Linked DNA regions of Sagittula sp. P11. The protein of the gene in region 2 interacts with the protein of the main gene of each other region in a pairwise test. Links are inferred from orthologs where the notes say so. Each region holds a gene or a part of one and is shown on either strand. Other genes may lie near its edges. The genes, in order: CDO87_RS20270 and sfsA.

The links.
Region 1: the proteins of sfsA (region 2) and CDO87_RS20270 interact in binary tests that used the Escherichia coli proteins (3 or more experiments, as listed by UniProt). The link is inferred for Sagittula sp. P11 from one-to-one orthologs.

The regions. Positions count from the first base shown.
Region 1 is NZ_CP021913.1:4,206,064-4,209,259, forward strand. Bases 230-3,107 are described here. They hold CDO87_RS20270 (glutamate-5-semialdehyde dehydrogenase), read left to right. Parts: upstream 230-974; coding sequence 975-2,240; downstream 2,241-3,107. Other genes in these bases: proB (glutamate 5-kinase), read left to right, coding at 230-872; CDO87_RS20275 (histidine phosphotransferase family protein), read right to left, coding at 2,338-2,943; CDO87_RS20280 (DUF3553 domain-containing protein), read left to right, coding at 2,970-3,107. Outside these bases: more of proB, read left to right, coding at 1-229; more of CDO87_RS20280, read left to right, coding at 3,108-3,152. UniProt on the Escherichia coli protein: Catalyzes the NADPH-dependent reduction of L-glutamate 5-phosphate into L-glutamate 5-semialdehyde and phosphate. The product spontaneously undergoes cyclization to form 1-pyrroline-5-carboxylate.
Region 2 is NZ_CP021913.1:1,372,423-1,375,521, forward strand. The notes cover bases 77-2,857. They hold sfsA (DNA/RNA nuclease SfsA), read right to left. Parts: upstream 1,931-2,857; coding sequence 1,223-1,930; downstream 77-1,222. Other genes in these bases: CDO87_RS06695 (manganese-dependent inorganic pyrophosphatase), read left to right, coding at 177-1,097; CDO87_RS06705 (molybdopterin-binding protein), read left to right, coding at 1,998-2,720; CDO87_RS06710 (GNAT family N-acetyltransferase), read left to right, coding at 2,730-2,857. Also shown: CDO87_RS06690 (alkane 1-monooxygenase), read left to right, coding at 1-17; more of CDO87_RS06710, read left to right, coding at 2,858-3,099. UniProt on the Escherichia coli protein: Binds to DNA non-specifically. Could be a regulatory factor involved in maltose metabolism.

The DNA.
Region 1 (3,196 bases), 2.8 Mb from region 2 along the record:
CCGCCGCCTGCGGCCAGATCCGCCTTGCCCACGCCTGGGCTGAGGCGCTGGCCCGCCACGGTCTGATCACCGCGCAGGTGCTGGTGACGCTTGAGGATTCCGCCGACCGCCGCCGCTACCTGAACGCCCGCGCCACGCTGGCCACGCTGCTCAGCCACGGCGCCGTGCCCATCGTGAACGAGAACGACACCGTCGCCACGGACGAGATCCGCTATGGCGACAACGACCGCCTCGCGGCGCAGATCGCCGTCACCACCGGCGCCGACCTGCTGATCCTGCTGTCGGATGTCGATGGGCTCTATACCGGCAACCCCGGCAACGACCCGCAGGCACAGCGCCTCGCGACGGTGAACGATATAACACCGCAGGTCGAGGCGATGGCCGGTGACGCGGGCTCGGGCCTATCCAAGGGCGGGATGAAGACCAAGGTGATGGCCGCCAAGACCGCCATGGCCTCCGGCTGCGCCATGGTCATCATGCACGGGGCGGCGGATCACCCGCTGGCGCGCCTCAGGGACGGGGCGCCGCACACGCTGTTCGTTGCCGACATGGACCCGCACGCTGCCCGCAAGCGCTGGATCGCCGCGATGAAGTCGCAGGGCACGCTGATCATCGACGCGGGCGCCACGCAGGCGCTGGCCCGCGGGAAAAGCCTGCTGCCCGCAGGTCTCACCCGTGTCGAAGGCACCTTCGGCCGGGGCGACCCGGTGACGCTGCGCGCCCCCGACGGCACCACGCTGGGGCAGGGGCTCGCCCGCTACACCGCCGCCGAGGCGCGCCAGATCGCCGGCCACCACAGCGCCGAGATCGAGCAGATCCTCGGCTATCCGGGGCGCGCCGTGCTTGTCCATCGCGACGACATGGCGCTCTGACCCGTTCTGAACCGGGGCGCGCGCGGGCGTCCGAAGAACTGGCGCCCTGCGCGCATCCCCTGTAAAAATACCCCTCGAACCCCAACCACGAAGGCAAGGCCCATGAAGGATCTCACCGACATCCCCGCCCTGATGCAGGACATCGGCACGCGCGCGCGCGCCGCCGCAGCGGATCTCGCCTTCGCACCAGCCGCTGCCAAGCAGAAGGCGCTCGAATCCGCCGCAGCTCACCTGTGGGACAACCGCGCCGCCATCGTCGAGGCCAACGCAAAGGACCTCGACTACGGGCGCGAAAAGGGTCTCTCGGACGCGATGATGGACCGCCTGACCCTGACGGAGGACCGCATCGCCGCGATCCGCGACAGCCTGATCGCCGTGGCGCAGCAGGACGATCCCGTGGGCAAGGTCATCGCCGAATGGGACCAGCCCTCGGGCCTGCACATCCGGCGCGTGCGCACACCGCTCGGCGTGATCGGCGTGATCTACGAATCCCGGCCCAACGTGACCGCGGACGCGGGCGCGCTCTGCCTGAAGTCGGGCAATGCGGTGATCCTGCGCGGCGGCTCTGAATCGCTGCACTCCAGCGCCGCGATCCACGCCAGCCTCGTGCACGGCCTGCAGGAGGCCGGTCTGCCCGAGGATGCGATCCAGATGGTGCCGACCCGCGACCGGGCCGCCGTCTCCGAGATGCTGACCATGACCGATTACATCGACGTCATCATCCCGCGCGGCGGCAAGGGCCTCGTGGGTCTTGTCCAGCGCGAGGCCCGCGTGCCGGTCTTCGCCCACCTCGAAGGCATCGTGCACATCTACATCGACAAGGACGCCGACCCGGTGAAGGCGCTCTCGGTCGTCAAGAACGCCAAGACCCGGCGCACCGGCATCTGCGGCGCCGCCGAATGCCTGCTGATCCACCGCGACGTGGTCGACGACATCGGGCAGGGCATCATCCGGGCGCTGATCGACGCCGGGGTGGAGGTGCGCGCCGACGAGACCCTGCGCGCCATCGCCGGCACCGAGGAGGCGACAGAGGCCGACTGGGGCAAGGAATACCTCGACATGGTGATCGCCGCGAAGGTGGTGGACGACATCGACGCCGCCATCGCGCACATCCGGCGCTACGGCTCGAACCACACCGACTGCATCATCACCGAGGACGATGCCGCCGCCGCCCGGTTCTTCCAGCGGCTCGATTCGGCGATCCTGATGCGCAACGTCTCGACGCAGTTCGCCGACGGCGGAGAGTTCGGCATGGGCGCCGAGATCGGCATCGCCACCGGCAAGATGCACGCCCGCGGCCCGGTGGGGGTCGAGCAGCTCACCTCGTTCAAGTACCTCGTCGAAGGCGACGGCATCCTGCGGAAGTGACGATGCTGACGGCACCCGCCCTGCGCGACATGACGTAGGGCGGGGCTTCGCGCCGCCGCCCCGCTCCGCTCCGGGCGGGCCGCTCCGGGACCTTGCGTCAGGCGATCTTCAGGGTGATCGAATCGTCCGTCAGGGTGGCCAGCAACTGCCGCCCGCGCACTGCTGCGAGGATCGGCAGCAACGCGAAATGCACCTTGTCGGGCGGCGGCGTGTCCAGCGGCGCCGCGCCGTTGATGTGATCCCAGTACGTCCGGTCGCCGTTGATCCGTGCGCCCGATGCGCGCACCGTCCAGCCGGCCGCGTCGTTCTCGATCCGCACGGCGCCGCCCATGGGCAGCGCGCTCTCGCAGCACTGGAAGGCCAGGAAGCAGAGCTGCACCTCCGGGCGCGGCTGGTCCTCCGCCGCCGACCATTCCGCCGTCAGCCGCCCGCCGCTGGTCACGCCCGACAGGATGCCGGCGATCTCGCGGCGCGACATCATCTGCGCCTCGCCCGCCGCGCCATAGGCCACCCGGAAGAACCGGATGCGCGCCGCGGCGCTGGCGCAGCTGTCCTGGATCAGCGTCATCTCCGGGCTGGACTGGTCGGCCCCCGACAGGGCAATCAGCTCAAGTCCGTTCTGGATCGCACCGATCGGGCTGATAAGGTCGTGGCACAGGCGCGACCCCACAAGTGCTGCGAGCGTGGCGCTGACATTCTGCATTTCTATCTCCACAAGGACGAACGGACATGAACGACATCAACGCCTTGCTGGAGCCCGGTCAGATCGTCCGCCATCCGGATCAGCCGGATTGGGGCCTGGGTCAGGTCCAGTCCAACATCGACGGGCGCATCACCGTCAATTTCAGGGAACAGGGCAAGGTCGTGCTCGACGGCTCGGTCGTGGCCCTCGTTCCCGTGTTCGAAACCTAAACTAGGGCGTCACCGGTTGACAAATGGTTAACCACTGTGCGGTC
Region 2 (3,099 bases):
ATCCGATGCCGAGATAAAAGACCTTTCGGACGAAAGGTCTTTGGCGGCGAAGACTTTTCGTCCGAAAAGTCTTCCTGGCCCCGGCTGGAAGGTCGCACCCCGGCGGCTGCGGGGTGACAATGCCGCGCTGCGGCGGTATAGGGCGCGCGACATCATTTGCCTTTCAAGGACACGCCATGACGACGCTCGTATTCGGCCACAAGAGCCCCGACACCGATTCCACCGGCAGCCCGATCCTCTGGTCCTGGTACCTCAACGAGGTGAAGGGCGAGACCGCGAAGCCCGTCCTCCTGGGCGAGCCCAACACCGAAGCCGCCTTCATGCTGGAGCACTGGGGCCTCGCCAAGCCGGAGATCATCTCCTCGGTCGAGGCCGGCGCGCCGGTTGTCATCGTCGACACCAACAACCCGGCCGAGCTGCCGGCGGACATCAATGCCGCCGACATCCGTGCGATCATCGACCACCACAAGCTGGTCGGCGGGCTGGAAACCAAGGGTCCGATCGACATCACCGTGCGCCCGCTGGCCTGCACCGCGACGATCATGGTCGACATGATCGGCTCCGACATGGAGAAATGCCCGCGCGAGGTCCGCGGCGCCGCGCTGACCTGCATCCTCTCCGACACGCTGGAGTTCCGTTCGCCCACCACCACGCAGCACGACCGCGACGTGGCCGAGGGTCTGGCCCGTGACCTGGGCGTCGACCTGAGCGACTACGCGGCGAAGATGTTCGCGGCGAAGTCCGACGTCTCCGCCTTCTCCGACGCGGAGCTGATCCGGATGGACTCCAAGGAATACGAGGTCGACGGCACGAAGTTCCGCGTCTCCGTCCTTGAAACCACCGCGCCCGAGATCCCGCTGGGCCGCAAGGACAGCCTGATGGAGACCTTCAAGACCGTCGCGGCCGAGGACGGCGTGGACCAGGTCCTGCTGTTCGTCGTGGACATCCTGAAGGAAGAGGCCACCCTGCTGGTCCCGAACGACCTTGTGAAGGGCGTGGCAGAGAAGTCCTTCGGCGCGACCGTGTCCGGCGACACCGTGGTCCTGCCGGGCATCATGAGCCGCAAGAAGCAGATCATCCCGAACCTCAAGGTCTGAGGCGGGCGCGATCCTGCGCGTTGTTTTCCGGGCGCCCCTGCCGATGCGGGGGCGCCTTTTTCGTGCCGGGTCGGGGGCTCTGCCCCCGCTTCGCTCCCCCGAGGTAATTGGGCCAAGATGAACGGTCAGGGGCCGCGGAAGGGCAGCGGCTGGCCGAGGTCGATGCCATCGGGGCTGATCGCGCAGCCGAGGGCCAGGGTTTCCACGCCCGATGCGCCGGCCCGTGCGAAGGCTTCCGCGTAGGCCGGGTCGAGGTCGGGGGCGAGGGTGACGGTGCGGGCGTCGGTGCGCTGCACGAGGTAGAGCATCACCGCGCGGTGCCCCTGCCCCGCCATCGCGGCCAGTTCGCCCAGGTGTTTCGCACCGCGGGCGGTGCGGCTGTCGGGAAACTCCGCGAGGCCGGGCCGGCGCGAGAGGGTGACGGACTTGACCTCGACGTAGGTGTCGGGCCGCCCGGCGCCCGTCAGGAGGAAGTCGATGCGGCTGTTCTCGCCATACTTCACCTCGGGCCGGACGGTGTCGTAGCCGGCGAGTCCCGCGACCTCCCCCGCCGTGATGGCGTCCTTCAGCACGCGGTTGGCAGCGCCGGTGTCGACGCCGGTGAAGTGGCCGCCGCCGTGATCGACCAGCCGCCAGGCCCATTTCAGCTTCTTCTTCGGGTCGTCGTTGGGTTCCAGCCAGATCCGCTGGCCCGGATCGGCGAGGCCCAGCATCGATCCGGGGTTGGCGACATGAGCGGTCACCTGCGTTCCGTCGTCCAGCGTGCAGTCCGCCAGGAACCGCTTGTAGCGGCGTTCGAGGGTTGCAGGCACCAGATGTGTTTGAAAGCGCATGGAGCGGGCCCTATACGTTAACCACCCGGAGGCGCAAGGCGCCCGGGGCCAAGAGGAGGTGCCGCCCATGCCCAATCCCACCGCCGCCATGCTGGTGATCGGGGACGAGATCCTGTCCGGCCGGACGCGCGACAGCAACATGCACCACCTCGCGCAGGAATTCACCCGGCACGGCATCGACCTGCGCGAGGTGCGCATGGTCTCCGACGACCGGGCGGCGATCGTGGCGGCGGTCAACGCGCTGCGCCAGGCCTTCGACCACGTGGTGACATCCGGCGGGATCGGGCCGACGCATGACGACATCACCGCGCCCTGCGTGGCCGAGGCCTTCGGCGTGCCGATCTCGGTCAGGGAGGACGCGCGCGCGATCCTGCAGGCGCATTACGACCGCTCCGGCACCGAGATGAACGAGGCGCGGCTCCGGATGGCGCGCATCCCCGACGGCGCCACGCTGATCGACAACCCGATCTCCGCCGCCCCTGGGTTCAGCCTCGGCAACGTGCATGTCATGGCGGGTGTCCCGCAGATCTTCGAGGCGATGGTGGCGAGCCTGCTGTCGACGCTGGTGGGTGGTGCGCCGCTCCTGTCGCAGACCCTGCGCGTGCAGCGCGGCGAGGGCATGGTGGCGGAACCGCTGGGCGCATTGGCCGAGGAGTTCTCGGACCTGCAGTTCGGGTCCTACCCGTTCCAGAAGGACGGCATCTTCGGGACCAACGTGGTGGTGCGCGGCACCGATGCCGGGCGTCTCGACGCCGCGATGACGCGGCTCAACGCCCTCTTCGGCGACTGAAGGACGAAGATGATCCACCTCAAACCCGATCTCTCGCGGCTGTTCTCGGTCCTCGACACCACATGGCCCGCCGCGGCGCGGGTGGAGACCGGCCCCTGGACCCTGCGCGAGGGGCGTGGCGGCGGCAAGCGGGTGTCGGCGGCCACGGCGCGCGGGGCCTGGCGGGTGGACGACCTGACCGCCGCCGAGACGGCGATGCGGCTGATGGGGCAGCCCGCGCTCTTCATGATCCGCCCGGGGGACGAGACACTCGACATCGCGCTCGAGGCGCAGGGTTACGACCGGGTCGATCCGACGAACCTGTGGCTTGCGCCGATCGACCACCTGACCGACCTGAAGCTGCCGCGCGTCTCGGCCTTTGCCATCTGGGAGCCGCTGG